DNA from 4 places in the Arthrobacter sp. 10N418 genome. Region 4 is predicted to be linked to each of the others. Evidence: riboswitches for the same ligand, from Rfam matches in the RefSeq annotation. Region 4 holds a riboswitch; each other region holds the start of a gene.
What was found. Region 4 has a riboswitch for thiamine pyrophosphate ahead of AC1DCZ_RS12390 (ECF transporter S component). Riboswitches for the same ligand answer to the same signal wherever they lie in the genome.
Positions count from the first base shown of each region.

Region 1 (7,582 bases), on a different contig from region 4:
GAACGCCGAGCAGGGAGTCGCTGGCCACATCCACCATGGCCAGCTCATAGTCGGCGCCGGCGGCGTGGACGGCGGTGCCGGCCAGGTCCCCGAGCCGTTCGACTTCGAAGTCACTGATGTCCGGGATCCGTACGGCGCCCGGGGCGGCAGGCGCGCCGCCGTCCAGGGCCCCGGCGCGCTTGAGGGCTGCGTTGTGGGTGGAAACAAAGATTTCGGTGAATCCCAAGGAAACACTCCTCATGAGTCGCGGCTGGATTGTTGTTTCAGCCTAGCCGCTCGAGCCCGGCCGCGCCCGGACCGGACATGACCTCCCCTGGACCGTGGTCGAAACTCTTCCATCCGGCCTCGCCTGCGGACATACCCTCCCCCGACCGCGACCAATGGACATGCTGGCACTATGTCCGTTCCCGGCCGCCTGCGTTGGACATGCCCCTGAGGCGCTGCCCTTGAACGTTGGGCATGTCCAGTGCCTGGCGAAAGCGGAGAGCTTACGCACCGCCGCAGCACGGGCAGCGGCAGGCCTTTGGCGGCGGCGGCGCACTCGCCAATCACCAGTCCGGCAGGCAGGCTTCGTGCAACGGTGCCCGGCAGGCAGACGGGCTGCGTGCAACGGTGTCCGTCAACGAGGGCTGCGTGGCGGACCGGGGCATGGCAAACCGGTGGGAATAAATCCCGGACAGCTGTGGCTGACCGCAACATGGTGCGTCCGCGGACGGCTCACGCGCCCGGCGACCGCGCCGGACTCAGCGGGTGCTCAGCGGACAGCGACACGGATGCGGTTGCGCCACGGATCCTCGAACCGCAGCTCGGCGCCGGTGTGGTGGGACTGGACACCGGCAACCTTGAGACGGTCGGCGAGGGCTCCGACGTCGTCCCCCGAAGGCACTTCAATCAGCACTTCGCCCAGGCCGAGGGTATCCCGACGGGGCCCGGCGCCGCGGCTGTTCCAGACGTTCATAGCCATGTGGTGGTGGTAGCCGCCGGCGGAGACGAACAGCGCCTGGCCGTGCCAGCCCGCCGTCTTCTCAAACCCCAGGGTCCCGACGTAGAAGTCGTGGGCCGACTGGACGTCGCCCACCTGCAGGTGGACGTGCCCGACGCCGGCATCGGCCTCGCGCTGGCCGCTCACGGATTCTTCGGTCAGGAACTGTTCCAGATAGCGCTGCGGCGGCAGGGCGAGGCTGTCCATCACGACGTTCTTGCCGTCCCAGGACCACGCGGCCCGCGGACGGTCGTAGTAGAGCTCGATTCCGTTGCCTTCGGGGTCGTTGAAATAGAACGCCTCGCTGACAAGGTGGTCGGCGCTCCCGGTGAAGGACTGCGGCTCGTACTGGGCCGCGCTCGCGACCGTGGCGGCCAGGGCAGGCTGGTCCTCGAAGAGCAGTGCGGTGTGGAAGAGGCCGGCCTCGCCGCGGGAGGGGATGTTTAGGCCGGGGGCGGGGGCGAGGTGGACGAGCGGCTTCTGGCGGCGGCCGAGGTAGAGCCCGCCGTCCTGCTCGGCCACGATGTCAAGGCCCAGGGCACGCTGGTAGTAATCCGTCATGAGCCGCATGTCGCCGACTTTGAGCATCACAGTGCCCATGGTGAGTGCGGCGGGAAGAAGATCGTGGCTGGTGGCTTCGGCAGTCATTTGAACGCTCCGGTGGTTCAGTGGCCACCGACCTTCGATGACCTTGCATACATTAAAATTACTTGAAGCTTCAATTTATTCCAAATGGGCCCGCCGCCGTGGCTGGATCCACGCGACGATCCGGGGCCCGCCACACTCGGGTGGACCTCGGGGCCCCTGAGGTAGCTTCTTCTACGACCACACGGGCGCCCCTGCAGGGGCTGAGATCGGGCTGACGCAGCCTGCGACCGTTGAACCTGTCCGGGTAATGCCGGCGAAGGAAGTGAGTATTTTCGTGAGCACCCAATCTGCACAGCACAGCCCTGCCTAAAACCGGGCCGGACAAGACCGGACCAACCAAGACCAGCCCGCACAAAACCAGCCCGCGGCCCCCACACAGTCGCTGAAGTCGCGTTCCCTGGCGTTCGCCACCGATCCGGAGCACGGCATCCGTGTTCCGGTGACCGAGATTGCGCTGGCGGCCGCTCCGGGCGGCGCCGCCAACGCCCCGTTCCGGGTCTACCGCACGGCCGGGCCGGGCAGCGACCCGGTCCTGGGGCTGGAACCGCTCCGCGCACCGTGGATTGCGGCCAGGGCCGATACCGAGCCGTACAGCGGGCGGGAACGGAACCTGCTCGACGACGGCAGGTCGGCCGTGCGCCGCGGTGACGCGTCCGCCGAGTGGAAGGGCGCCCGGCCGGTGCCCCGCGCCGTCGCCGGCCGGACGGTGACCCAGATGCGCCACGCACGGCAAGGTGTGGTCACGCCGGAGATGCCGTTCGTCGCCTTACGCGAAAACTGCCGCGTCGAACTGGTCCGCGGCGAGGTGGCGGCCGGCCGGACCACCATCCCGAACAACATCAACCACGCCGAATCCGAGCCCATGATCATCGGCAAAGCCTTCCTGGTGAAGATCAATGCTATCTGCCACTGACCGCCGACCGGGTCACGGGCATCGCCTCGCGCGGAGGCTCGATCATGGCCGGCTGGTGCCTGGCGCACCACCGGGAGAACTTCCTCTACACGCACTTTGACGGGCCCTGATCGATCTTCGCCAAATACGATGTCGCGTTCCCGGAGGGGCCGGGCCATGTGCCGTTCCATCTGGTCCGTGAAAACGTGGAGCGCCAGCAGGAGCTCTGCCAGGGCGCACCGTTCTACACGCTCGGGCCGCTGGTCGCGGATATCGCACCGGGCTATGACCACATCACCTTGGCCATCGGCGCCACGGAGATCGCCCGGTACGGCACCGCGATGCTCTGCTATGTCACGCCCAAGGAGCACCTCGGGCTGCCGAACAAGGACGATGTCAAAACGGGAGTGATCACCTAGAAGATCGCGGCCGATGGCGGCCGACCTGGCCAAGGGCCACCCGGGCGCCCACGAACGCGATGACGCCCTGTCCAAGGCACGGTTCGAGTTCCGCTGGCGGGACCAGTTCGCCCTTCCCTGGGTCCGGTCACCGCAGAGGCTTTCCACGACGAGACGTTGCCGCCCGAACCGGCCAAGACGGCGCACTGCTGTTCGATGTGCGGGCCAAAATTCTGTTCCATGCGGATCAGCCAGAACATCCGGGATGAGTACGGTTCAGCGGATTCCCAGGCCGCCCTGGCACAGCTGGCGGCCGGAACGCAGGCCAAGAGCGACGGGTTCCTTGCCTCGGGCGGCAAGGTCTACCTGCCGGAGCCTTCCGTAGGCGGACCCGCAGCATCCTAGGCATCCTCGGCTAGGACGCTTGTGCGTGTTGGCGCCGGCTGACCTCTGCAATGAACGAGCGGATGACCCGGTCCCCGTCCGCTGAGTCCTGGGGCCGGTGTCCTCCCGCGGCGACGCGGTGCAGGGCACCGGTTTCACGCAGGTAGCCTGCGATTTCCTCGTACAGTGGTTCCCAGCCGCCGGTGAGCACCAGTGTGGGGACCCCTGGCACGATCTGCAGGGGCGCCTCCCAGGCAGGGGCCTGCAGCCTCAGCCGCCGGGCGGCGCGTCGTGCCTCCGGGGTGGTGGCGCCGGGAGCCTCCGCCGAAAACGCGCGGCGCACAAATTCCCTGTGGAAATCGTCGTCGCTCAGATGGTGGCGGACGTCGAACAGCGGCTGCATCAGGGTCCGGTGCGCGGCCGTGGCCGGCAGTTCCGCCGTCAGGGAGAGGCAGCCCGGTTCCACCAGGGTGAGGGACTGGACGAGGTCTGGCCGTTCGACGGCGGCCATCATCGCGGAGATGGCGCCCTGGGAGTGCGCCACGACGTGGCCGCCGGCCGCGCCGCGTCCGTCGTCGGCGAGCGCGCCCAGCACGATGGCTGCGTCGGCGGCGAAGTCGGATTCGAGCGGTTCAGCGACGGCGTCGAAGCCGTGGCGGCGCAGGAACAGGGCGTCGTAGCCCAGCGCCATCCCGTGCTGCTTTGGCCACGCGGAGGCCCCGAAGCTGCCCGCCCCGTGGACGAAGACTACGCGCTGCTTGAACATGATCTAACCCTAGGGCACCGGTCCCGCAAGGGGGCCTGCGACATAGCTGCGGGCTGCCGGTTACTTGCTGCCGCCGAGGAACTTATCGAAGCCCTTGGGCAGGTTCAGCTGGGAGGGATCGAAGTCCCCGCCTTGCTGCCCGAAGGACGCGCCGGTGGGCACGGGGTTGGTCGGCCCTGCCGCACGCCGGGCTTCGGCGTCACGGAGTTCCTGCGCTGCCTTGGCCGGGTTGCCGGAGCGGGCCTTCTTCTTGGGGGCGTTCTTGGCGCCCTTGCGGGCCCCTCCGCCGCCCATGCCGGGCATCCCCGGCATTCCGGGCATCCCGCCGCCGGCAGCCATCTTCTTCATCATCTTCTGGGCCTGGGCGAAGCGCTCCAGGAGGCCGTTGACCTCGGAGACGTGCACGCCGGAGCCGCGGGCGATGCGGGCGCGGCGGGAGCCGTTGATGATTTTGGGCGCGACGCGCTCGTGCGGCGTCATGGACCGGACAATGGCCTCGACGCGGTCAATCTCGCGTTCGTCGAACTGTTCAAGCTGCTGCCGGATGTTCTGCGCGCCCGGCATCATCATGAGCATCTTCTTCATGGAGCCCATGTTGCGGATCTGCTGCATCTGGGCCAGGAAGTCGTCCAGGGTGAAGTCTTCCTGGTCGGCGAACTTCTTCGCCATCCGTGCGGCTTCGTCCTTGTCCCAGGATTTTTCGGCCTGCTCGATCAGGGTGAGCACGTCGCCGAGATCAAGGATGCGTGAGGCCATGCGGTCCGGGTGGAAGAGCTCGAAGTCGTCGAGGCCTTCGCCGGTGGACGCGAACATGACGGGCTTGCCGGTCACTGAGGCGACTGAGAGCGCCGCACCGCCACGGGCGTCGCCGTCGAGCTTGGAGAGCACGATGCCGGTGAAGTTGACGCCTTCATCGAAGGCGAGCGCCGTGTTGACGGCGTCCTGGCCGATCATCGAGTCGATGACGAAGAGGACTTCGTTCGGGACGATCGCCTGGCGGATCTGGCGGGCCTGCTCCATCATGTCGGCGTCGACGCCGGTACGGCCGGCAGTATCCACGATCACGACGTCGTGCAGCGTGCGGCGGGCTTCCTCGACTCCGGCGCGGGAAACGGCGACCGGGTCCCCGGCGGGGTGCTCAAGCTCGGCGGACGTGGCGCCCGGGTGCGGGGCGAACACCGGGACGCCGGCGCGCTGGCCGACGATCTGCAGCTGGTTGACGGCGTTGGGGCGCTGCAGGTCGGAAGCGACCAGCATGGGGCTGTGGCCCTGGGCCTTGAGGTACTTGGCGAGCTTGCCGGCGAGGGTGGTCTTGCCGGCACCCTGGAGGCCCGCGAGCATGATGATGGTGGGACCGGTCTTGGCCAGGCGGATCCTGCGGGTTTCGCCGCCGAGGATCTCCACGAGTTCCTCGTTGACGATCTTCACGATCTGCTGGCCCGGGTTCAGCGCGGCGTTGACCTCGGCGCCGAGGGCGCGCTCGCGCACGCGCCCGGTGAATTCCCGGACGACAGGGACTGCGACATCGGCGTCCAGGAGGGCACGCCGGATTTCGCGAACGGTGCCGTCAACGTCGGCCTCGGTCAGGCGGCCTTTGCCACGGAGGTTCTTGAAGGTTGCTGTCAACCGGTCAGAGAGTGAATTGAACACGCGCCGTGCACTTCTTTCAGTGGATCTACAGATGGCGGCCGGTCCGGCACGCCAGCGTCGCGGCTTGTGTTCGCCTGAACGAACTGCCTCGACAACGGGACTCGACTATCTAGGGTACCAAGACGAGCCTTGAAGATGGCATGCTGGCTTAGGTGACCAGCCAAACAACTGTAAAGACACTGCTCATCCTCGGCGCCTCAGGCGACCTCACCGGCAGGCTCCTGCTGCCCGGGCTGGCCCGGCTCGTGGCCCGGGGGCGCGCCGACGGCCTGACCCTGGTGGGCGCGGGATCGGACTCCTGGACGCCGGAACAGTGGCTGGGGCGCATCGGGGAATCTTTTGCCGACGAGAACTCGCAGGCGGACGCGTACGGCAAGCGGGAGCTGAAGCGGATCCGGGAGTCCACTAGCTACCACCAGCTCGACGTTACGGCCGCCGGCCAGCTCGCCGGCCTGCTGGCGCAGCTGGAGGGGCCTGTGGCCGTCTACTTCGCGCTCCCGCCACGCATCAGCCAACTGGCCTGTGAGGCGCTGGCTCCGGACGAGGTGCCAGCCGGTACCCGGCTCGTCATGGAGAAGCCGTTCGGCTCGGGCGAGGAGTCCGCGCGCCACCTGAACCGGACCCTGGGCGCGCTCGTCCCCGAAGACCACATCCACCGGGTGGACCATTTCCTGGGCAAGGCCACCGTCCTGAACATCCTGGGACTGCGCTTCGCGAACACCTTCCTGGAACCGGTGTGGAACCGGCAGTACATCGAAAAGGTGGAGATCGTCTTCGATGAGGACCTCGCCTTGGAGGGACGCGCCCGCTATTACGACGGCGCCGGCGCCCTCCGCGACATGATCCAGAGCCACCTGCTCGAGATCATGGCCCTGATGGCGATCGAGCCCCCCGCGTCCGTGGACGAGCGGGACCTCCGGGACGCCGTGGCCACTGTCCTGCGCGCCAGCAGCATCAAGGCCCCGTACCGCAAGAGCACCCGCCGCGCACGGTACACGGCAGGTTCCATCGATGGCCGGCAGGTACCGGACTACGCCGAGGAGGACGGCGTTGATGCCGGCCGGGAAACCGAGACCCTGGCCGAGGTGCAGGTGGACATCGACAACTGGCGCTGGCAGGGCGTGCCGTTCATCCTGCGCTCGGGCAAGGCGCTGGGCAGCAAGCGCAAGGAGGCCGTTGTGACCTTCCGGCCCGTGCCGCACCTCCCGAAGGGGTTCACCGGGGTGGACTCCCCCAACAAGCTAAAAATCGGATTCGGCCCGGACACGCTGCAGTTCGACGTCGACGTGAACGGCCCGGGCAATGTCCTGGGCCTGGACCGGGCCACTCTGAAGGCCGAGCTGAGCGCCTCGGAGCTCCTGCCCTACGGCGAAGTCCTGGAAGGGGTCCTGACCGGCGATCCGCTGCTGTCCGTGCGGGCGGATACTGCGGAAGACTGCTGGCGCATCCTGGACCCCGTGCTGAAGTCCTGGGCTGCCGGGAACGTCCCGCTGGAGGAATATCCTGCCGGGACCCCCGGCCCGGAGGGCTGGCCCAGCTGAACGGCCGGAGGACCGGCCCAGCTGAACGGCCGGAGGACCGGCCCAACTAGACGACCGGAGGGCCGGTCGAGCTGAACGGCCGGCGGCCAGGCCAACGCGGACAGAAGGAAGCGGGCCGGATACCTTTCCGGTATCCGGCCCGCTTCTTCAGATCTGTTTTGCTGGCGCGGGTTCGGCTAGATGGCGGCCGATCCACGCTCCCCGGTGCGGACCCTGACTGCCTCGAACACATCCATCGTCCATACCTTGCCGTCTCCGGCCCGGCCGGTGTTCGAGCTGGCAATGATGACATCCAGGATGTCGTCCGCCTGCTCGTCTGTG
Region 1 is NZ_JBFTIK010000005.1:179,524-187,105, reverse strand. Features, by position in the region: gene AC1DCZ_RS06020 (hypothetical protein) at 1-226, opposite strand, end outside; gene AC1DCZ_RS06015 (VOC family protein) at 755-1,630, opposite strand; TPP riboswitch at 1,802-1,909, shown strand; partial or broken gene AC1DCZ_RS06010 (phosphomethylpyrimidine synthase ThiC) at 1,977-3,325, shown strand; gene AC1DCZ_RS06005 (alpha/beta hydrolase) at 3,336-4,070, opposite strand; gene ffh (signal recognition particle protein) at 4,131-5,720, opposite strand; gene AC1DCZ_RS05995 (glucose-6-phosphate dehydrogenase) at 5,873-7,261, shown strand; gene AC1DCZ_RS05990 (P-II family nitrogen regulator) at 7,438-7,582, opposite strand, start outside.
Region 1: linked by a shared signal. The riboswitch ahead of AC1DCZ_RS06010 (phosphomethylpyrimidine synthase ThiC) and the one ahead of AC1DCZ_RS12390 (ECF transporter S component) in region 4 are both predicted to bind thiamine pyrophosphate.

Region 2 (7,582 bases), on a different contig from region 4:
CCCGGCAGCGGGGTCTGCTGTCTGACTCTTCCCAGACAGCAGGCTCTGTCGTGAGAGCGGGAGATGTGCCTTGCCGAAGCGATTGGCGTGGTTGTGGCAGCGTTCCTTAGTGCATTGCTGCCGTTCTTCCGCAGCTTTAGAGGGTGCCAAGTGTTGAGACGAGTTCCGCCCGGCCCTCTCCGAGCCGGTACGCGACGCTGATCACTGCAGTGGAGGAGTCGTCCACTGCGGCGGAGATCACCTGGGAGCTTTCCAGCAGCCGGGCCGCGGTCTGTTTGGCGTGTTCGACGACCATGTCGTTGACCTCGGTCTTGTCCTCCCGCATCGAGGTCAGCACCGACGGGGTGATCCGTTCAACCAGGTCGCGGATGAAGCCCGGGGGCATCTCCCCGGTTTCCACCGCGTTTTTCGTGGCCGTGACGGCACCGCAGTTATCATGTCCAAGGACGACGATCAACGGGATATTCAGCACCGAAACGCCGTATTCGAGCGATCCGAGGACGGCGTCGTCGATCACGTGTCCTGCTGTGCGGACCACGAAGGCGTCGCCGAGACCCAGATCGAAGATGATCTCCGCGGCCAGACGGGAGTCCGCGCAGCCGAATATGACCGCGAAGGGGTCTTGGGCGTTCACCAGCGCGCTGCGCCGGGAGGCGTCCTGGTTCGGATGCAGAGCGTCCCCGGAGACGAAACGCGTGTTGCCTTCACGCAGGCGCTGCCATGCTTCGGACGGGCTGATTCCATTACTCACTCTAGTAACTTTACGGGGACGTCCGATTTCATGGGCCGCCGGGTCCTTCGGCGGGCGTCATCGGCACGGAAGGACGCTGAAAATCGTCCGCGGGGTGGGGGGATTCGTTACGGGCAGGGGCTGGCATCAGTGGAGTTACCCATGTGTTGTGGTTCTTGATATGGCGGTTGTTCTTGGCGCTGCTCCGGGCTCGGCTCGTTGATGTGCGGGTGAACGCGGAGGACAGGGTCTCCGTTGGGGCGAGCGCGAGGTTTTCCAGAGCGACGGCCGCTTCGATGAGCTTCAACGATCCTTCGCCGAGGCCGGTAATCTCGGCCATGAGGTCTTCCCTTGACCGGCTGATCAGCTGTCCAACGGAATTTACGCCGCTCCGCAGGAGGGCATTCGTGATCCTCGATGTCAGCGCCAGTGCGGAGAGGGGACGAACTCGGGTCAGCTCGCGGTGCCGGAGCATTAGGGCGTTCACCTGCCGGCCGCCGGGCCCGCTGAACGGGTCCGGCGGGAATGGTCCGGGTGAGGCCGGGATGCCAGCGAGAATCGAGGTGACGTTCGGGCTGCCAATCGCGTCGTGGGGGCTAATTTCATGTTGCTTCTCTCGGGGAAGTCGTGCAGTCGCGCGCGTCCCGTGTCATTGTCGCGACCTTGGTTGGCTGCGGTAAATCCAGCGTGGTTCGCCGGTGCGGACGTTGCCCCGGAGTGCGTTTGGATTGACACTTTTGGCAGCATCCGCGGCTCAAGGACACCAACTGCACTGACGGGTACAACTCGAAGTGCCACAGCCAGACGGGGCTACCGGCTCGACGGCCGTGCGGCCCCTGGGCAGGACGTTTGCTCGCGCCGTCTACTCATGACCAGAGCACGAGTGAGGCAATCGATCCGGCCCGGCCACCGTGAGGCGCTTTACGTGGCAAGGTTCCCACTGCCCTGCTGTTTCTTGCCAATGTGGAGGCCTCAGCCAGGGTGTGTTCGTGGCGGGGGGCGGTGCCCGGGCCTGCGGCGGTGGCTGCAGGCCCGGGCGCTCTTAGGGGTTGAGGCGGACGGGTTCGGGGAGGTAGACCTTGCCGCCGGATTCACGGAATTCGGCGGACTTAGTGTTCATCCCGGCGATGGCTTCCTGTTCGGACATGCCCCCGAACTGGTCGCGGATATCCTGGGAGAGCCGCATGGAGCAGAACTTGGGTCCGCACATCGAGCAGAAGTGCGCGGTCTTGGCCGGTTCGGCCGGCAACGTCTCGTCGTGGAATGCTTCGGCAGTTTCCGGGTCCAGGGAAAGTGCGAACTGGTCACGCCAGCGGAACTCAAAGCGTGCCTTGGAAAGGGCATCGTCGCGTTCGTGGGCGCCCGGGTGGCCCTTGGCCAGGTCCGCGGCGTGCGCGGCGATCTTGTACGTGATGACACCGGTTTTGACGTCGTCCTTGTTCGGCAGCCCGAGGTGTTCCTTGGGCGTGACATAGCAGAGCATCGCGGTGCCGTACCGGGCGATCTCGGTGGCGCCGATGGCAGAGGTGATGTGGTCATAGCCAGGCGCAATGTCGGTCACCAGCGGACCGAGGGTATAGAAGGGCGCTCCGTCGCACAGTTCCTGCTGGCGTTCGACGTTTTCCCGGACGAGGTGGAAGGGGATGTGCCCGGGGCCTTCGACCATGACCTGCACGTCGTACTTCCATGCCCGCTTGGTGAGTTCGGCGAGGGTATCCAGCTCGGCGAACTGGGCGGCGTCGTTGGCGTCCGCGGTAGCGCCGGGCCGCAGGCCGTCGCCGAGGGAAAAGGCGACGTCGTACTTGGCGAATATTTCGCACAGTTCGTCGAAGTGGGTGTACAGGAAGTTCTCCTGGTGATGGGCCAGGCACCAGCCGGCCATGATGGACCCTCCGCGGGAGACGATGCCGGTGACCCGGTTGGCCGTCAGGGGCACGTAGCGCAGCAGCACGCCGGCGTGGACGGTCATGTAGTCCACGCCCTGCTCGCACTGCTCGATCACGGTGTCCCGGTAGATCTCCCAGGTCAGGTCATTGGCCTCGCCGTTGACCTTCTCGAGCGCCTGGTAGATCGGGACCGTGCCGATCGGGACGGGGGAGTTGCGGATGATCCATTCACGGGTGGTGTGGATGTCGTCCCCGGTGGAGAGGTCCATGACAGTGTCGGCGCCCCACCGGGCCGCCCACTGGAGCTTGTCCACTTCCTCGGCAATGGAGCTTGTCACGGCCGAGTTGCCGATGTTCGCGTTGATTTTCACCAGGAACGCCTTGCCGATGATCATCGGTTCGGACTCGGGGTGATTGATGTTGTTGGGGATGATGGCCCGCCCGGCGGCGACTTCGCTGCGGACCAGTTCAACGTCGCAGTTTTCCCGCACTGCCACGAACCGCATCTCGGGGGTGATGATGCCCTGGCGGGCGTAGTGCATCTGGGTGACGGTCTTACCGTCGAGGGCGCGGCGGGGCACCGGCTGCGCCCCCTTCCATTCAGCGGACGCGGCACCCCGCCGGACGGCGGACTTACCGTCATCGAGCAGGTTCCGTTCCCGGCCGCCGTAAGGCTCGGTGTCGCCCCGGGATTCTATCCATGCGGACCGGAACGGCTCCAGGCCGATCACCGGGTCGCTGCCGGGCCCGGCGGTGCGATAGACCGTAAAATCCGGGTTCTTGGCGCCGTTGGGGGAATCTTCCAGCGCGATGGTAGTGACCGGGACCGCGATTCCGTTTTCCGGGTCGCGGACATAAGCGAGCGAATGCGAATTCATGGAGCTCATCAGTGTTTTCCTACTTCCTTCGCCGGCATGACCCGGACAGGTTCAACGGTCGCAGACTGCTTCAGCCCGATCTCAGCCCCTGCAGGGGCACCCGTGTGGATGTGATTGAGCTTACAGATGCCGTGCCCGGGTGGAAAATCCGTCGGACCGTTACCGGCCGTGCGTCGTCGGGCGACCCGCCGCCCAGAGGCGGCACGCCCAGGCTGACGCTGCCCCCCCAACCTCGGCTCAGTCTCACCTTTTCGGCGAATGACACCCCTGACGGCCCGGTCGATATCTAGTGGTCGGGACTGCGGAACATCCAGTCGATGGCTGGGGTTGGTAATTTCAGGGGCGGCTGGTCGGGATGGCCCGGCACATCGAGGAACCCCGTCCATGGGGGACTGGAAGGGGTTCCCGCTTTGATGGCCTTACGTGGTCTCACGCATTGATGGAGGTTTTTTTGGCCGCTTGTCCATCAAGGCGCCTTCCCAGCGGTCATAGCTGTACAGCGGTATGGGTTCCGTGAGACGAAATCGCGTGAGTACCCCGTGTCCCCCTCATGTACGAATCCCGCCGCGAACGCGGCCAGGCGACATAAGACGCCGGTAGATAAGCAACCATGAACCGCCTGCGGCCACTGCGCTGCGGGCCGAGCCGGACGGGAATCCCACGGAAATGAAGCGTCTGACCGCCTGCGAGAATGAGCCACGAGGGCGCTGACGTCCAGGGCGCCCCTGCATCGCATCTCCACCGCCCGAGCACATCAAGAAAGGGCCTCGCTGTGCTCGGGCAGCACAAGCATTCTTCTTTCTTTTTTGCTGCTGTCCGTTGGATCCTACGTGCCCGCTCCACCGGCTCAACCGTCCTTCGGACGGCCGCGCACCGGACGCCTTGGGTCGGCGCTGCGCTTATTTCCTCCCACAACCCACCCGCCGCTCGCCCTTCGGGTTGCCCCGGTTCCGTCGGGCACAGCTACGCGATGCTCCGCCAGCAGGCAAAACATGGTGGGGAGAGGGAATCCGGTACTCCGGGCAACCGCCCCGCCGCAGCGAAACGGAGCCTCACCTCATGAACGCAGGAATCATGTCCCGCACGGTCACCGCTGACACCGCGGAACCGGTCACCGCCCCGGTCCTGCCCGCGGACGACCGGGCAGGGGACGGGTACGACTGGATGGACACTCTCGACGGCACCGGCTGGTCCGTGCTGCCGAACTGGGGCAGCGAAGGCTGGGATGCCGGATCCTGGCCCTACATCATCTTCGCCGTTGCCCGCACCCGGGACGGGAGCGGGGAGCTGTTCGGCTACGGAACCTGTGTCGAGGGCGACACCGCGACGTACTGATTCCGGTCCCAGGAGGCGTGCTTTGAAACAATCACGGCCGAGGTGTTCTTCCACTGGGCGTCCGGCCAGTCGGACGGTCCGGAGAACCTCTCCGCCACGGCCGCCGGCCTCCCGGAGCAGGACCGCAGGCCCTACCCGGCTGGACCGACTAGAAGCTCCTGAGGTGTCCCGGCCGCGAACCGGCCGGGACACCTCAGCGGCTCGCCAAAATCCGTTGACAACATCATTGAGATTCCTTCGTCCCGGACCCGGAAGCCGGTCCTTACAATTTCCGAATCAACACCGCCGCGTTTCCGCGGCCGGCCAATTGCCGTACGACCCGCTGGCGTGTATTTGGCGGCGTTATATGGCGCGGTCAGGTGCCGGTGAGCAGGGTTTCGCGGGCTGCTCAGACGACGTCCCTGGTGATACTGCTCTACTTGTTGAGAGGTTGGTTCAGGGCGACGCTGATGGTCTGGCCCGGGGCGAGTTCCCCGGCGGGTAGGTCGGTGAAGGCGTACCAGACGCGGTCGGTGCCGGTGAGCGGGCGGTTCGCCCATTCCAGGTCTGTCACGCTGAAGCGGAACGAGATCTGGCGCTCGGTGTCCCCGGGGGCCGTGGTGTAGGTCAGGGGGATCCCGTCGGCGTCGGCGGTAAAGGTGCCCCGGGCACCGTCAATCGTGAGCTCGCCGGGCATGAGCCTGACCCTGGTCCCCGCGGGGATGGGCCGGTCCGTGGTGAGGGACGGGTTGTACTGCAGCAGCTGGTCCGTGGTGGACCGGAATTTGTAGCCGAGGCTGTCGAAGGAGTCGCCGTCGACGGTGGTATAGAAGATGGCTTGCCCGTATGAATTGTTCACGGCTGCTCCCGCGCCCGCCCGGCTGTCGACCGGGTTCTTCTGCAGCCGGATGTGATTCCCGGCACGGACAAAGTAGGTGTTGCCCTTCTCGTACACGTACGGGACCTTGTTCGCTTCCGCCAACTGCTCGCCGGTGAGCCCGAACCGGTACCTGATCCCGTCGAGGGTGTCATTGGGTTCAATCACGTAGCTGAGGGGGATGCCGCTGGCGTCGACGACGGCCGCACCCTTCGCCCCGGTGATCGGACCCGGGGCGGGGATCAGTCGCAGCTTCGTATTGGGTGCCAGCGCGCTCCCGGGCTGAAGCCCGTTGAACTCAGCGAGTTTCTCCTCGGAGATGCCGAAGGATGCAGCCACTCCCGCAGACGTGTCACCGGAGACCGTGGTGTAGTAATCCACGTTCCCAAACGAATCGGTAACAGTGGGCCCCGCCAGGGAAGACTTCCCGGGGCCGGCCGGTGTCGCCGTCGGGATGACCCCAGCGACGGTCGGCGCCGCCGCCATGTTGACCGGGCTCGTTACCAAACCCGTGGCGACGAGTACGCAGGCCGCGACCGCCGCTGCCGCAAGCCCGGCAGCGGCGAAACGCCCCCAATGGCGTTTAGCCGGCGCGCGATGGAAGTCGTGGACGGATCCGCCGACGGCGAGCTGGGTGACCTCGGAATTGACGAACGACAGAGACCGCTGGCGGCTGCGGATAAGTTCCTCCTCGGTGATCGTGAGCGCAGGATCGGCGGCTGAAAGGAGGTCCGCCGCGGAGTAGTCCTGGCTCATTCTGTTGCTCCTTCTGACACCGTCTGCTGCTGAAGTATTCGGCCTAGTTCCTTGCGCGCCCGGTGCAGGCGCATTCGCACGGCAGCCGCCGATGTGTTGAGCAGATGGGACACTTCGACGGCGGTAAGTCCGTCCCAGTACGTCAGCAGTAACACCTCCCGCTCCTTTGAGGCCAGGCGGTCGATGCCATCACGGACGGCGGATCCCCCGGCGGATGGTCCATGGACGCGCTCGAAGCGCAAAGCTCCGATGAGTCCGGCCGACCGGGATAGAGACCTGTCATGATTTCGGAGCACGTTCCTGGCCACGCCGAAAAGGACGATGACCGAGAGGTCATCGGCGTGTCCGGACTTCTCCCAGACAATCCTGAAAACCTCAGCGCACAGATCCTGCGCGGTGGCGGCGCCCTCCGTCCTGCGCCGAAAATAGCGGTAGATACGGTCGTGGGCCGCCGTGTGAGCGGCCAGGAACCGTTTCTCCCTCTCCAGATCCACCCGTTCCCCCGTCGTTTGCAAGCTCATGCCCTGTTAATGTCCGGCAGCCAACAAACTGTAACGAGAATCCTAAAAAACTCTGGGAACGGCGAAAACTGATTTGGCGGATCGGAAACGCTCCAGGTCCGGCGGACGAGCGGGTCGCGGCGACCTGGCGACCCGACGCGCTGTGGAGGATCCTTCACCGGGCACTGTGGCCGGCGCGGTGAGTGCTGCGAGCCGCATTAGGCCTGCCCTGATCCTCTACGCGTCGACCCATGAGGGCCGAAACCTTGGGCGAGGCGGGGGCGGGCATGGCCGGCGAACCTGAGAGCTTGCCGCTGACGAAGGCACTGAGCCTTCTTTCTGCGGTCACCCAGCGCCTTCTGCTAAGGAGTCAACAAGCCGGGGGCAGTCCCCTTGTGGCCGGCGTCGTAGGCCGGTTCGCTGCGTCTGGTTTATGACTGGCGCGCAGGCGGGAAGCGTGACTACAGTCAACTCGCGCGACATCATAGATTCATGATCGTGCTGAGCTGGGATGGTCTTGAATCGGACAGCACGGAGACGTGCTCTGTGAGCGAATCCGAGGAGGGCATCCAAGTCGAGAGCACCGTTCACGGAGCCTTCGGAGAATGTCTTTACACCCTGATAGCTGACGATCACTGGCA
Region 2 is NZ_JBFTIK010000009.1:1,321-8,902, forward strand. Features, by position in the region: gene AC1DCZ_RS09010 (carbonic anhydrase) at 137-751, opposite strand; gene AC1DCZ_RS09015 (DNA-directed RNA polymerase subunit alpha C-terminal domain-containing protein) at 780-1,205, opposite strand; gene thiC (phosphomethylpyrimidine synthase ThiC) at 1,773-3,503, opposite strand; TPP riboswitch at 3,501-3,608, opposite strand; gene AC1DCZ_RS09025 (hypothetical protein) at 4,554-4,829, shown strand; gene AC1DCZ_RS09030 (LysM peptidoglycan-binding domain-containing protein) at 5,245-6,441, opposite strand; gene AC1DCZ_RS09035 (RNA polymerase sigma factor) at 6,438-6,962, opposite strand; gene AC1DCZ_RS09040 (putative glycolipid-binding domain-containing protein) at 7,434-7,582, shown strand, end outside.
Region 2: linked by a shared signal. The riboswitch ahead of thiC (phosphomethylpyrimidine synthase ThiC) and the one ahead of AC1DCZ_RS12390 (ECF transporter S component) in region 4 are both predicted to bind thiamine pyrophosphate.

Region 3 (7,582 bases), on a different contig from region 4:
GGCCGTTCCGGCGGAAGACCTGGCGGAACTCGCCATCGATCTGGGCTTCGGCGAGGACAACATCCACGTCGCGGAGAAACTCGACGACGCCCTCGAATGGGCCGTGGAACGGGCGGAAGCCAACGAGGACCTGGCCGGCGGCGTGCTCGTCACCGGCTCCATAACCCTCGTGGCGGAAGCGCGGATCCTGCTGGGAAAGGCGGATGCCTAAGCCATGCCCAGACTGACCAAAGCCCAGCGCGAGTGGCGCCCGGGCATGCCCAGGAAGCGCCGCTCCACGAAGGTCATGTTCGCTTCCACGGTCCTGCTGCTGGAAGCGTTCGTGGTCCTCTTCGGCACCCTGGCCGTGTTCGGCCTTCGCCGCAGTGAGGTCCCGCCGGTGCTGATCTTCGCCGTGGGGATCGGGCTGGCTCTCGTGCTCGTGTTCACGTGCGCTGTCGTCTCCAAGCCGTGGGGGGTGGGCCTGGGCTGGATCCTGCAGCTCGTGCTGATTCTCTCCGGCATCGTGGAGCCGACCATGTACGTCGTGGGCGCCCTCTTTGCGCTTTCCTGGTGGTACGGCATCCGGACGGGTATCCGGATCGACCGCGAAGCGGCCCAACGCGAACGCGAGCAGGCCGCCTGGGACGCCGCGCACCCCGCCGGCAGCCAGCCTGAAACCGGCGCGCCGAACCCGTAGACTTGTCCCGAACCCCACCCCGACACATTGGAGCAGCTGTGAGCATTGAGCGCACCCTCGTCCTGATCAAGCCCGACGGCGTCGCCCGCAACCTGACCGGCGCCATCCTCGGCCGCATCGAAGCCAAGGGCTACACCCTGGCGGAGCTCAAGAAGGTCCACGCGAGCCGTGAACTGCTGGAGCAGCACTACGAGGAGCACGTCGGCAAGCCGTTCTACGAGCCGTTGGTCGAGTTCATGCTGAGCGGCCCGGTTGTCGCGGCTATCTTCGAGGGGCACCGCGTGATCGAGGGCTTCCGCTCCCTTGCCGGCACCACGGATCCGACGACGGCGGCGCCGGGCACCATCCGCGGTGACTTCGGCCGCGACTGGGGCCTGGCCGTGCAGCAGAACCTGGTCCACGGCTCGGACTCGGTGGAGTCCGCCCAGCGTGAGATCAAGATCTGGTTCCAGGACTGACCCGCACCGAGGCGCTAAGGCACCGAGGCGCTAGAAAAGGCCAATGTTCGCGATGAACATTGGCCTTTTCTGTCACCCGGTGGGGTTTGCGCTCCTAGTAGCCGGACGTTCCGATGAAGACCTGGATGAAGGCGAAGAAGATGGTGGCGATCACGGCGACGTACAGCAGAGCCGCGATGATCCAGCCGGAGTCGCCGAGGATCCTCGTCGGTCCTGCGGGCAGGGGAATCACTCCGTGGGAGACGTTGCGGATGGTCACCCAGACGAACAGGGGGATCATGGCGGCCCAGACGATCATGCAGAACGGGCACAGGATGTGGATGGCGTACAGGGCCTGGGACCAGAGCCACACCACAAAGATGAAGCCCAGCGTCACGCCGGCCTGAAGCCCGAGCCAGTACCCCCGGGCAAACTTTGCGCCCGCGAGGATCCCCATGGCAGTGGTGATGATGACCGCGAAGGCCACGATGCCGATAAACATGTTGGGGAAACCGAACGCGGAACTCTGCGGCGTCTGCATGACCTGCCCGCACGAAATCCAGGGGTTCACGTCGCAAACCGTGACGTGCTTTGGATCCTTCAGCACTTCCAGCTTCTCGAGCACCAGCGCCCCGGAGGCAAGCCAGCCGATCACGCCGGTGATCAGCAGCAGCCATGCGAACGGGCGGTCGCGGGTCATCGTCGGAAGGCTCCGGTCCGCCGGGGCCGGACCGGACTGCGGCTCGTGCATGGTTGCACCGCCGGCGGTGCTGGAAATGCTGGGCATGGAATATAGGTCCTTTGGCTCGGTGCTTCTGGCCCCGATTGTATCGCCGCAGGCTGGACGCCACCGTGGAACGGCGTCCGGCCGCCTCCGTCCCGGCGATCCGTGAACTGTCCCCGCCCTGCTTCCGCCTGATTCGACGGCTCCTGTGAGACAATGATCGTGGCTGGAACCCGATCCACATCCGGATTCCGGTCCGGCGATTTTGTTTCAAGACCGCCAATGATGAGCAGGGAGCTGCGGATCCTCTGATCCGGGCTGTCCCGCAATGCCATTGGACGGCACCTGGTTGTGGCGTGAACGTCAACGGGTTCCACAAACAATCTCGCCGGCCCTCCAGGGCTGCCGCACCCCACTGCCGGTGCGAACCTGAGGGTATCCAATTGACTTCTGTCAATGCCTGCGGGTGTTGACAAATAATTGCCCCAACGGGTGCCGGATGTGGCGGTACATCGGGGGCAGGAGTGTCGCCACATATGGAAAATGACCAGGTTGTAACGGTTAACGACGAACCGATCGTCCCCGATCAGGCACCAGAAGCAGCTGCTCCGGTAGCGCCCAAGAGGGCCGTCCGGACACGCCGCAAGGTTGTCGCCAAGACAGCCCCCGTTGACCCGGTCGTCGCCGCCGAGGAAGCAACGCTTGCTGCTGAAGCCGCCGCCGCGGCTGAAGCCCCCGTGGACAACCCGGGCGCCGAATCCGCCCCCGAGGCCAAGAAGGCGCCTGTCCGCCGCACCCGGGCCCGCAAGACCGCCGAAACCGCCGAACCGCTGCCCGCGTTCGCCGAAGAGGCCGGAACTGCACCCGCCGCCGAGGCGGCTGCGGCCGGGACGGGCGCTGGTGACGCTCCCGCCGTCAAGCCCGTCCGACGCCGGGCCAGCCGCGCCAAGGCAGCCGCCCCGGCCGCCGAAGTGCCCGCAGCCGGGGCCCCGGCCGCGGAGGCAGCCGAAGCGCCCGTCGAAACGCGCGAAACTCCCGCCGAAGCAGCCGTCGAAACGCGCGACACTCCCGCGGAAGAGGCGGGCGGGAAGCCCGCCGAAGCGCCGTCCGCCGCCTCCTCGCTGTTCCTCGAGCCCGGCATGGTCACCTCGATGATTTTCCAGGCCCCCGACCTCAGCACCGTTGTTCGCCCGGTTCCAGTTCCGGCTCACGCCGCGGAGACGGAGGACGCCGATGAGGAAGAGGGCGAGGAAGGCGAGGACGCCGGGTCCCGCCGTCGCCGCCGCAGCCGCGGGCGCCGCGGCCGCACCAGCCGCACCGGCACTGAGTCCGAAACCGATGAAGAAGGCTCCGCGGAGGAAGCCGAAGAAGAACCGGAGGGAATGCTGGAAGACGGCGTGACCTCGCGCCGCCGTCGGCGCCGCCGCCGCGGTGACCAGGACCTCGAGCTCACCGGCGGGGGAGACGACGATCCGCCCAACACCGTGACCCGCGTCCGTGCGCCCCGCGCGATGTCGGAGGCGCCGGTCAACAACCGCGTCACGTCCGTCAAGGGATCCACCCGGCTCGAGGCCAAGAAGCAGCGCCGCAGGGAATCACGCGACACCGGCCGCCGCCGCACTGTCATCACCGAGGCCGAGTTCCTGGCCCGCCGCGAATCCGTGGACCGCCAGATGATCGTGCGCCAGCGCGACGACAGAATCCAGATCGGCGTCCTCGAAGACGGGGTCCTGGCCGAGCACTTCGTCTCCAAGACCCAGCAGGATTCCCTGATCGGCAACGTCTACCTGGGCAAGGTCCAGAACGTCCTGCCTTCCATGGAAGCGGCCTTCGTCGACATCGGACGCGGCCGCAACGCCGTGCTGTACGCGGGCGAAGTGAACTGGGAGTCCGTCAACCTCGAAGGCAAGCAGCGCCGGATCGAAAACGCGCTGAAGTCCGGCGACTCAGTCCTCGTCCAGGTCACCAAGGACCCGGTCGGCCACAAGGGCGCCCGGCTTACGAGCCAGATCTCGCTGCCCGGCCGCTACCTCGTCTACGTGCCCGGCGGTTCCATGACGGGCATCTCGCGCAAGCTGCCCGACGTCGAACGCAACCGCCTCAAGCGGATCCTCAAGGACCGCCTGCCAGAAGACGCCGGCGTCATCGTCCGCACCGCGGCCGAAGGTGCCTCCGAAGAAGAACTGACGCACGACATCAACCGCCTCCGCGCCCAGTGGGAGGGCATCGAGAGCCAAGCCACCTCGACCAAGATGCTTGCCCCGGAGCTGCTCTACGGCGAACCCGACCTGACCATCAAGGTGGTCCGCGACGTCTTCAACGAGGACTTCTCCAAGCTGATCGTCTCCGGCGAGGAGGCCTGGGACACCATCGAGGCCTACGTCACCTACGTGGCACCGGACCTCGTGGGCCGGCTCGAGAAGTGGACAAAGGACACGGACATCTTCGCTGCCTGGCGCATCGACGAGCAGATCCACAAGGCCCTTGACCGCAAGGTCTTCCTGCCCTCGGGCGGTTCCCTCGTGATCGACCGCACCGAGGCCATGACCGTGGTGGACGTCAACACCGGAAAGTTCACCGGCAGCGGCGGCAACCTTGAAGAAACCGTCACCAAGAACAACCTGGAGGCGGCGGAGGAAGTCGTCCGGCAGCTGCGGCTGCGCGACATCGGCGGCATCATCGTGATCGACTTCATCGACATGGTGCTGGAATCGAACCGCGACCTCGTGCTGCGCCGCATGGTGGAGTGCCTGGGCCGGGACCGCACCAAGCACCAGGTGGCCGAGGTGACCTCGTTGGGGCTCGTTCAGATGACCCGCAAGCGGATGGGCACGGGGCTGCTCGAGGTCTTCGGCGAACAGTGCGAAGCCTGCGCAGGCCGCGGAATTGTCACCCACGACGAGCCCGTCGAGCACCGCCGCGCCAATACCGTCGCCGCCGAACACTACGTTCCCCGTGCCGAGGCCCAGCCCGCAGCGCGGACCGAGCGCAAGAGCCGCCGCCGCGGCAAGGGCGGCCAGGGCACCCCGGAAGCAACCCCGTCCGCGCCGGCAGCAGTGCACGCCGAACCCACCGAGGCGGAGCGGCACGCCAAAGCCGAGGCGACCCGTGCAGCCCTGGCGAACATCGCCGCGGCAGCACACGCCGCCCACCTGCACGACGGGGAGGCAGCCGCTGCCAGCGAAGCGGGGGCCCGCCAGGCCGCCGTCGACGCAGTCACGAAGCTTGCCGCCACGGAGGAAGCAGCCGGACGCCCAGGCGCCGTCCTGACCTTCGGCGGCGAGCAGGTTGCCCTGCCCTTCGTCGAACACGCCGAGGAGTCGCAGGTGCCTTCCCTGACGCTCGACCTCCTGACCGAGGCGTTCGCCCACCTCGGCGAAGCCGGGGAAAGCACAGGGGCCGAAGCGCAGCGCCGTCCGGCGAGGGGCCAAGCCGCGGCCCCTGCGGCCGTGGCGACTGTTCCGGAGTCCACGGTTTCCGAGCCTGCTGTTCCCGAGCCTGCTGTCGCGACCGGCACCACGTCCGGCGGCCGCCGCGGACGCCGCAACCGGAGCGCCAGCCGCGCCCAGGGCGCAGCCAACGAGACGTCCGTCCAGCACCGCGAGGCAACGGCATCGGCCGCAGCCGTTTCGGTTCATGAAGCCAAGGCGCCTGCCGCGGGCAAGCCGGCAGCCAAGCCGGCAGCCAGCGAGCCGATCATCCTCGGCGTCGGCGTACCGGCCTCGGAGCTCTAGCCGGCCCGGCCCGGCAGGACCGCGGGTGCGGCCCGGACCGGCGTAGCAATACGCCGGAACCGGGCCGCACCCGCGGTTATTTAACGGATGAGGCTAGGCTGGAGCACTGACACGGGGTGCCGCGCATTGGGCCGGCTGAGATCCAGACCCGTTGAACCTGTCCGGCTAGCACCGGCGAAGGGATGTCTCTCTTGTCCTCATCATTTCTTCCGTACCCGCCACGCCGGTCCGCGCAAACCCGGCCTCCCCGCGTCCTGGCCATCGCCGGTTCCGACCCGTCCGGCGGCGCGGGGATCCAGGCGGACCTGAAGAGCATCGCCGCGAACGGGGGCTACGGCATGGCGGCGATCACGGCGCTGACCGCGCAGAACACGCGCGGAGTCACGGCGGTCCACGTTCCGCCGGCAGCGTTCCTTACCCGGCAGCTGAACGCGATCAGCGACGACATCGGCATCGACGCCGTGAAGATCGGCATGCTGGGCGACGCCGCGGTGATTGACGCCGTCCGCAGCTGGCTCGAAAAGGTCAGGCCCGCCGTCGTGGTCCTGGATCCCGTGATGGTGGCGACCAGCGGGGACCGCCTCCTGCAGGAATCCGCTGAAGCCGCGCTCCACGCCTTACTGCCGCTCGCCGACCTGATCACGCCCAACCTCGCCGAACTGGCGATCCTTTTACATGAACCCGTCGCCGGGGACTGGGACGAGGCCCTGGAGCAGGGCAAACGCCTGGCCGCGCTGGTCGGCACCACTGTCCTCGTCAAGGGCGGCCACCTGAAAGACCGGGAGGGCGGGAGCGGCGGCGGTTGCCCGGACGCGCTCGTCAACACCGGAGGACTGCTGGGACAGGAGACCGTCGTGGTGCCGGGGGAGCGCGTCGCCACACGCAACAGCCACGGCACAGGGTGCTCCCTGTCCTCGGCCATGGCCACGGTGCAGGCCCGGGTGGGGGACTGGGAGGCAGCGCTGCGGGAGGTCAAACCGTGGCTGCAGGGTGCGTTGCGGGCTGCAAACGGACTGGACGTCGGCTCCGGTAACGGCCCCGTCCACCACTTCCATCATCTTCAGCACCTCACGGAGGGGCACGGCCGCATCCCGGACCGCGCCCCGGCGGAGGGCGAGTTCGTAGAGGCGCTCCGGAACCAGGCGGCCGGCGATCTGGAGGCAATCCATGCCCTCGACTTCATCCGGGGCCTGGCCGACGGCACGCTGCCCGAGAACGAGTTTGCCTACTACCTTGCGCAGGACGCCATCTACCTCAACGGCTACTCACGGGTCCTGGCCCGTGCCGCCGCGCTCGCGCCCTCGGACGCCGAGCAACTGTTCTGGGCCGGCTCGGCGCAGCAATGCCTCGAGGTGGAATCGGAGCTGCACCGGACCTGGCTCAGCACCCGCTCCGCCGAAGCCACCCTGGGTCCGGTCACGAAGTCCTATGTCGACCACCTGCTGGCCGCCTCGGCATCCGGCAGCTACGCGGTGCTGGTGGCGGCGGCCCTTCCGTGCTTCTGGCTCTACGCCGAGGTGGGGGAGGCCCTGCACGGACAGTTCCTCGCCGCGGGTTCCCCGGGAAGCCATCCCTATGCCGTGTGGCTCCGCACCTACGCCGACGAAGGATTTGCCGCCGCGACCCGGCAGGCCATCGCGTATACCGACGCGGCAGCCAGGCACGCCTCGGCGTCCGAGAGGGAGGCCATGGCCCTGGCCTTCCGCCAGTCCTCGCGCTACGAGGTCGCATTTTTCGACGCGCCGCGCCTGCACGCCTGAACCGACCTGGCCCGTGCAGCCTGTACGATAGTCGGGCACGGTTCGGGAAGTCGCTGCAGGATCGCTCTGTCCAAAGAGAGTGGCGTCCATCACGCAGAGCCCGCCGGAACCAGCCTCGTTTGCGGCCGAAGGCAAAATTAGCGTAGTCTAGACCTTCGGTGCTTACGCCAATACTTGGGTTATGACCTTGAGGACAGTTCATTCGATTTTCGGATGGCGTTGTCCACGGGATAGCTCATGGATTCCCC
Region 3 is NZ_JBFTIK010000010.1:64,869-72,450, forward strand. Features, by position in the region: gene AC1DCZ_RS10025 (bifunctional folylpolyglutamate synthase/dihydrofolate synthase) at 1-211, shown strand, start outside; gene AC1DCZ_RS10030 (DUF4233 domain-containing protein) at 215-679, shown strand; gene ndk (nucleoside-diphosphate kinase) at 718-1,137, shown strand; gene AC1DCZ_RS10040 (vitamin K epoxide reductase family protein) at 1,232-1,903, opposite strand; gene AC1DCZ_RS10045 (Rne/Rng family ribonuclease) at 2,377-5,574, shown strand; TPP riboswitch at 5,677-5,774, shown strand; gene AC1DCZ_RS10050 (bifunctional hydroxymethylpyrimidine kinase/phosphomethylpyrimidine kinase) at 5,757-7,334, shown strand.
Region 3: linked by a shared signal. The riboswitch ahead of AC1DCZ_RS10050 (bifunctional hydroxymethylpyrimidine kinase/phosphomethylpyrimidine kinase) and the one ahead of AC1DCZ_RS12390 (ECF transporter S component) in region 4 are both predicted to bind thiamine pyrophosphate.

Region 4 (7,582 bases):
GATGTTCAACAAGGACACCGACCCGGGGGACTATAACGACCCCCTGCCGCAGGCCCTGATCCTGACCTCGATCGTGATCTCTTTCGCCGTCACAGCCTTCATGCTGGGCATCATCTACCGCTCGTGGGTCCTGGCCCGCCAGGACGAGATCCAGGACGATGCCGAAGACCGCCGCGTCGCGGCGACGCCCCGCTTCGACGCCGAGGACGACTCTGTGATACCCGTTGAAACCTCCGAATTCCCCCTGGCCATGCTCGGCTCCGATGCCACGGGGATTTCAGACGCCGCCGGGGAGACGGCCGCAGCGATCATGTCGGGCGACCGCCCGGTCCTGGCCGAAAACGCCGCCGCGGAAGAACGGCCGGGATCCCGGAACGCGGCCCAAATCCCGGAAGGAGGCGGAGAGTGAACATCACCAGTTTTGCCCCGCTCGCCGTCGTACTTCCCATCCTTGGCGCCGCACTGGCGTTCCTGCTGATCCGGTCCCCCCGGTCCCAGCGGGCCGTCAGCATTGCGGTCCTGTCCCTGACGCTGCTGCTTGAATGCTGGCTCCTGGCCTCCGTCTGGGAGGGCGGGGCCGCGGCGGTGAACCTCGGCGGCTGGCTTCCGCCCTGGGGCATCGTGATGGTGGTGGACCAGTTCTCCTCGCTCATGCTCGTGGTGTCCTCCGCCGTGAGCCTCGCCGTGCTGGTCTATGCGACAGGGCAGGGCATGGCCGACGGCGACCGCGACGCGCCGGTATCGATCTTCCACCCCACCTATCTGATCCTGGTCGCAGGGGTGTCCAACGCCTTCCTGTCCGGGGACCTCTTCAACCTCTATGTGGGCTTTGAGATCCTCCTGACGGCCAGCTATGTGCTGATCACACTGGGCGGGACGGGCCCCCGTATCCGCGCCGGGGTCACTTACGTGGTGGTCTCGGTGGTCTCCTCGGTACTCTTCCTGATCGCGATCGCCATGATCTACGGCGCTACCGGAACTATCAACATGGCCGACCTCGCTATCAAGCTCGCCGACCTCGACCAGGGCACGCGGACCCTGCTGCACGTCATGCTGCTGGTTGCTTTCGGCATCAAGGCTGCGGTGTTCCCGCTGTCCTTCTGGCTCCCGGACTCCTACCCGACCGCGCCCGCCCCCGTCACGGCGGTGTTTGCCGGCCTGCTGACCAAGGTCGGGGTCTACGCCATGGTGCGCACGGAGACGCTCCTGTTCCCCGGGGACACGCTCAATGCGCCGCTCATGGTGGCCGCCTTGTTGACCATGGTCGTGGGGATCCTCGGCGCCCTGGCCCAGAGCGACATCAAGCGGCTCCTGTCCTTCACGCTGGTCAGCCACATCGGCTACATGGTGTTCGGACTGGCGATGTCAACGGCGGCCGGCCTGGCCGCCGCGGTCTTCTACGTCGTCCACCACATCACCATCCAGACCAGCCTGTTCCTGGTGACCGGCTTGATTGAACGCCGGGGCGGAAGCTCCTCGGTGGACCGCGTGGCCGGCCTGGCCAAGCTGTCCCCGCTGCTGGCCGTGCTCTTCTTCGTCCCCGCGATGAACCTGGCCGGGATCCCGCCGTTCTCGGGCTTCCTGGGTAAGCTCGGGCTCCTGCAGGCGGGCATCCAGCTCGGCACGCCGCTGGCCTACGCACTGGTGATCGGGGGAGTGCTCACCAGCCTGCTGACGCTGCTGGCTGTCGCCAGGGTCTGGAACCGCGCGTTCTGGCGCAAACCCGAGGACGCGGAACATCCGGACCCGGTGCTGCTCGCCGCTTCCCGGGACTCGGCCACCGGAAACAGGGCAGGGAAGTCCAACGTCGTCTTGCTGCCGCGGACCATGGTGGGCTCCACCCTGGGCCTGGTGATCCTTGGCGTGGCGCTGACAGTTTTCGCAGGGCCCCTGTTCAAGGTGGCCGACCAGTCCGCAAGGGAGATGCTGGACAGGTCCTCGTACATCCAGGCGGTGCTGGGCGAGGATGCGCCCGTCCCGGCGCTCGCCGGGCCCGCGCCCGGCCAGCGGCCGGAGGGCCGGAAATGAGCCGGAAGCGGATCTCGCTGCGCCAGGAACTGCCGCTGCTGGTGTGGCTTGTGATCGTCTGGGGTGCCCTCTGGCAGAACTTCAGTCCGGGCAACCTGCTCTTCGGGGCACTCATCGCGGTGGTGGTGGCCAGGGTGTTCTACCTGCCGCCGGTGGAACTCGGCGGACGCTTCAACGCCCTCCGTGCGATCTTCTTCGCGTTTGTGTTCCTGGCGAAGGTCGTGGAGGCCAGCCTCCAGGTCCTGTTCCTTGCCGTCGTCCGCGGACCGCGGGTGATCAGCGCCGTCGTCGCCGTCCCGCTGCGGAGCCGTTCCGACCTCCTGGTGACGGCCACCGGGCATGTGATCTCGCTGATTCCCGGGTCGCTGGTGGTGGAGGTGGACAGGTCCACGTCCACGCTCTATATCCATGGGATCAATGTCCGTAATGCCGAGGACGGGGCCAGGCTCCGCAAGGAGGTCCGGGACACCGAGGCCTCCCTGATCCGCATCATGGGGACCAGGGACGAACTGTCCGCACTGAACCAGGAGGTGGGCGCGTGATGCAGCTAGTCCTGGCGGTGACCGCCGTCGTACTGTCCGTGGCCGCGGCCGGGGCCATCATCCGGATCGCGAGGGGCCCGTCGCTGCTGGACCGGGTGCTCGCGGTCGATGTGCTGTTGGCCATCTTCGGCGCCGCACTGTGCATTGACATGGCCGTCAACCGGAATTTGAACAACCTGATGCTGCTGGTGGCGATGTCCATCATCGGCTTCGTCGGCTCCGTCACGGTGGCCCGGTTCGTGGCGGACAGGAGGGAACCCACCCGTGATTCCTGACACGCTCCCCGCCGACGCCGTGATCGACGCCGTATCCGCCGTCTGCATGGTGGCCGGTGCGCTGATGTCCCTCGCTGCGGCCGTCGGGCTGCTGCGGTTCCCGGACCTCATGAGCCGGATGCACGCCGCGACGAAGCCCCAGGTGCTCGGCCTGTTCCTGCTGCTTCTGGCCGTGGGTCTGCAAATGCGCGTCTGGTGGGTCTGGCCCGTGCTGATGGTGGCCTGGCTCTTCCAGCTGCTCACCGTCCCTGTCGCCGCCCACATGGTGGGCCGGGCCGGCTACCGGACCAAGCACCTGCACCCGGAGCTGCTCAGCACGGACGAGCTCGAGGCCGTGGTCCAGAGGGCGGCCGCCCAGCGTCGGCTGGACGACGACGGCGGCGGGGCCGACGGCCGGGGTTAGACGATGTCCTGGGTCTTGGCGAAACGGGTGACCGCACGCTGCGTCCCGCGGTTGGCGAGAACCTGGATGATGGCGCTGACCGACGCGGAGATCAGGGCGAAGGTCAGTGCCGAGCGCAGCGTGGTGGGGACGTCGTCGTCATGGCCCTTGGGCGGCTTGTTGCCCGTGGTCTTTTCCCAGACGGTGTCGACGAGCTTGGTTCCGGCGAAGCCGGCCAGCAGGCTGATGCCGGTGCCCAGCAGCTTGATGACAATGTTCATTTTTGGGACTCCTTGCGGCAGGAAACAGGGCTTCCCCTAGCCTAGCGCCCAGCCCGGCCGAGTATCTCCGACAGTGCTTCGACCACCAGATCGTGGTCGGCTTTCTGGGGCAACCCGGAGACCGTGACGGTGCCGACCGCCCCCGTGCCCCTTAGGTAGATCGGAAAGGCGCCGCCGTGGGCGGCGAACATGGACTGGTCGAACCAGGCGTTGTCCTCGATCCGTCCGCCGGCTGCCCGGGCGCGGAGGCCCACGAGCAGCGACGGGACCTCGTACCGCACGGCAGTGCGTTTCTTGGCGTTGATCCACCGTTCGTTGTCCGGGGTGGCGCCGTCCAGTGCCGCGTGGAAGAGGACCTGCTCGCCTTTGCTGATATCGATGGCGATTGGCAGTGAGCGTGTCCTGCCCAGCTCAACGAGGAGGAGCCCGAGGTCCAGGGCGTCGTCCTTGCTGAAGGACGCGAACTGGAGCGCGTCGATCTCAGACAGGATGCGGCCGATCAGCGCCGCCAGGGACCCCGGCGGTTGCGGCTCGCTCGAGTCAGGGTCATAGTCAGCGGAGGACCCTGGTGTGGCTGGTGTAAGCGTCACAATAGTCCAGCTTTCCGGTTGGTTGCCCGTCTGCCCTCCGGCGGCAGCCCTTGTCCGCGCCACTGCCGACTCTATCAAGCCCGGTGCTCACGGACACCGGCGCCGACGTGTTCCCCGCCGACGTGTTCCCCGCCGCCGGGGGCCCGGGCCGGCCGCCGGCTCCGGATTGTGACTGCCGGCCGCGGATTCCCGGACGGCCGGGTGTAAACTGGACACCGCCCACAAGGGCGATTTTAGATACGACAGGGGAGCGCCGCCGTCGGTCATCACCGGGGAGACCCGGGGAAGCCAAAGGTGGGCGCTGAGAGTGCGGACAACCGCAGACCCTCGAACCTGATCCGGTTAGTACCGGCGCAAGGGAGTCGAGTTCTCAGAGTGCCCGGAGCGGCGGCGAAAGCCACAGCCGGCCGGGGCACTCTCCCCTCCTGTTCCTCAGGAGGACGACATGACTGATATTTTTGCAAACCAGACACTCAACCGGCGCGGCTACAACTGGCGTGTGGTCGACATCGTCGTGGCTGCGCTGATCGCCGTTGCCGGCGGCGTAATCTTCTGGGCTTGGGATCAGGGCGCCAACCTGGTCTCGGCACCTGTTAATGCGCTCTACCCGCCGCTGTCCGGGCTCTACGCAGGCGGCTGGATGATTCCGGCCATCCTGGGCATGCTCATTGTCCGCAAGCCGGGGGCGGCGTTGTTCTGCGAAACCGTCGCCGCTACGGGCGAGCTGATCATGGGCTCGCAGTACGGCACGACGGTGCTGATTTCCGGTGTCCTGCAGGGCCTCGGTGCGGAACTGGTGTTCGCCGCGTTCCTGTACAAGAGGTTCAACCTGCCGGTGTCCCTGCTGGCAGGGGCCGGCGCGGGCCTGTTCTGCGGCCTGAACGACTCCTTCCTGCCCTGGGGCTGGAACATCGCCTACGAGCCCGGGGACAAGCTCGCCTACATCATCTTCACGGCAGTCTCCGGCGCAGTAATCGCCGGAGCCCTGGCCTGGCTCGCCACCCGCGGCCTGGCCAGGACCGGGGTCCTGAGCTCCTTCGCGTCCCGCAAGGCCGCCGCAGAGCCCGTCTCCTCCTGACGTCCGCGCGCCGCACATGACACCTTCCAACACGGTCCGCCCGGCAGCGGTCACGGCCCGCGGCTGGGGCTGGCGGCACGCCGGCCGGCCCCGGCCCGCGGTCAACGGACTGGACCTGGACATCCGGCCCGGGGAACGGGTGCTGCTGCTGGGCCCTTCCGGCGCCGGCAAGTCCACGCTGCTCCACGCCCTGGCGGGCGTGCTCGGCGACAGTTCCGCCGGCGCCGCGGGCGGAGCCGGTTCGCCGGGCCTGCCCGCGGAGGCGGAGGATTCCGACGAGACAGGGAGCCTCCTGATCGACGGCGCTCCGCCACGCGCGCAGCGCGGCCGGGCCGGGCTCATGCAGCAGGACCCGGAAACCCAAGTGGTGCTCTCGCGCCTCGGCGACGACGTCGCCTTCGGGGCGGAGAACCTTTCCGTGCCACCGGAGAGAATCTGGCGGCGTGTGAAGGAAGCGCTCGACGACGTCGGGCTGGGCCGGCTGCCGCTGGACCACCCGACGTCGGCCCTCTCCGGCGGGCAGAAGCAGCGACTGGCGCTTGCCGGCATCCTGGCGATGCGTCCCGGTCTGCTCCTTCTCGACGAACCCACCGCCAATCTGGACCCTGCCGGCGTCCTGGAAGTCCGCGACGCCGTGGGCCGCAGCCTGGACAAGACCGGGGCCACCCTGGTTGTGGTGGAACACCGCGTGGCCGTGTGGAAAGACCTCGTGGACCGGATCGTGGTGCTGCAGCCGGGGTCGGCCACGGAATCCGCCGTGCTGATCGACGGGCCCCCCGACCAGGTGCTGGAGCAGGCGCGGGACATGCTCATTGCTGCGGGCGTCTGGGTGCCGGGGCATGTGCCAACGACGCGGGCCCGTTCAGCGGGGGGTACGGCGGGGACAGCCGGGACCCTCGGGACGTCCGGGGCAGCCGGGGTGGCGGCCGGAGCGCTGCTGCTGGCCGCGGAAGACCTGGCGGTGTCCCGTGAGCGGCCGCGCCGGGCGGGCTGGCGCGGGGGGTTCCGGACCATTCCGCCGCATCCCGTGCAGTCCGGCATCACAGCGCGGGTCCGTGCGGGGGCGGCCCTGACCATCACCGGACCCAACGGTTCGGGGAAGTCGACCTTTGCCCTTACCCTGGCCGGTCTCCTGCAGCCTGTCTCCGGGGCGGTCTCCGCAACGATGGAGCTCAGCGCAGGCGCCGGGATCGACCCGTACCGGTGGAAGGCCCAGCAGCTGATCGCCAGGATCGGGACCGTCTTCCAGGAACCCGAGCACCAGTTCGTCACAGGCCGCGTGCTTGACGAGCTGATGTTCGGGCCCAGGCACCTCGGCTATGGCGAGGAGCGTGTGGACGAGCTGCTGGAGCGGCTGCGGCTGACGGAGCTGGTGGACGCCAACCCCTACACGCTCTCCGGCGGTGAAAAGCGGCGGCTCTCGGTGGCCACCGTGCTCGCCGCCCACCCTCGGGTGCTGGTGCTCGACGAACCCACGTTCGGTCAGGATGCCAACACCTGGGCCGAGCTCGCCTCGTTCCTTTCCGAGCTCCTCGAGGCCGGAACGGCCGTCGTCTCCGTCACGCACGATCAGGAATTTACCGCCGTCCTCGGCGGCGCCGAACTCAGCCTCAACGCACCGGGGCTGGAGGTGGCGGCGCCATGAGGGAAGTCCTGAGCCTGCGCGGCAACCGTTCCCTGCTGACCCGGGCCAATCCGCTGGCCAAGTTCGCCGCCGTCGTCATGATCACCCTGGTGCTGGCATTGTCGATCGACTGGGTCTCGGCGTCCGTGGCGCTTGCCTTCGAACTGATGCTTGTCCCCCTGGCCGGGCTGACCGTTCCCCTCCTCTCGCAGCGGGGCTGGCCGCTGACGCTCGCCGCGGCGCTGGGCGGCTGGAGCACCGCTATCCTCGCGCCGGACACCGGACCCATATTGTTCGATGCCGGCATCTGGTCCATCAGCGCCGGATCCCTGCAGCTGGGCCTCGGCTTCATGCTCCGCGGACTCGCCATCGCGCTGCCCGCGGTGCTGCTGATGAGCTGCACCGATCCCACGGACCTGGCGGACGCCCTGGCGCAGAACGCTAAGCTTCCGCACCGCTTCGTCCTGGGCACCCTGGCGGCCATGCGCCTCGTGGGGCTCATGGCCGAGGAATGGCAGACCATCGGCATGGCCCGGCGTGCCCGCGGTGTGGGCTCGCGCGGCAACCCGTATCAACGGCTCCGTGCGACTTTGGGGCAGAGTTTCGGGCTGATGGTGCAGGCCATCCGGCGCGCTTCCCGGCTCGCCGTCACCATGGAAGCCCGGGGCTTCGGCGGCGCTGCACGGACCTGGGCGAGGGCCTCGACGTTCAGCAGACTCGACATCTGGGTTCTGCTGGGCGGTCTGGGCATCGCCGCGGCCGCCGCGGCGGCCGCGCTCGGG
Region 4 is NZ_JBFTIK010000013.1:157,794-165,375, reverse strand. Features, by position in the region: gene AC1DCZ_RS12425 (Na(+)/H(+) antiporter subunit C) at 1-409, shown strand, start outside; gene AC1DCZ_RS12420 (Na+/H+ antiporter subunit D) at 406-2,028, shown strand; gene AC1DCZ_RS12415 (Na+/H+ antiporter subunit E) at 2,025-2,570, shown strand; gene AC1DCZ_RS12410 (monovalent cation/H+ antiporter complex subunit F) at 2,570-2,845, shown strand; gene mnhG (monovalent cation/H(+) antiporter subunit G) at 2,835-3,248, shown strand; gene AC1DCZ_RS12400 (DUF4235 domain-containing protein) at 3,245-3,508, opposite strand; gene AC1DCZ_RS12395 (heme-degrading domain-containing protein) at 3,550-4,098, opposite strand; TPP riboswitch at 4,333-4,476, shown strand; gene AC1DCZ_RS12390 (ECF transporter S component) at 4,544-5,176, shown strand; gene AC1DCZ_RS12385 (ABC transporter ATP-binding protein) at 5,193-6,821, shown strand; gene AC1DCZ_RS12380 (energy-coupling factor transporter transmembrane component T family protein) at 6,818-7,582, shown strand, end outside.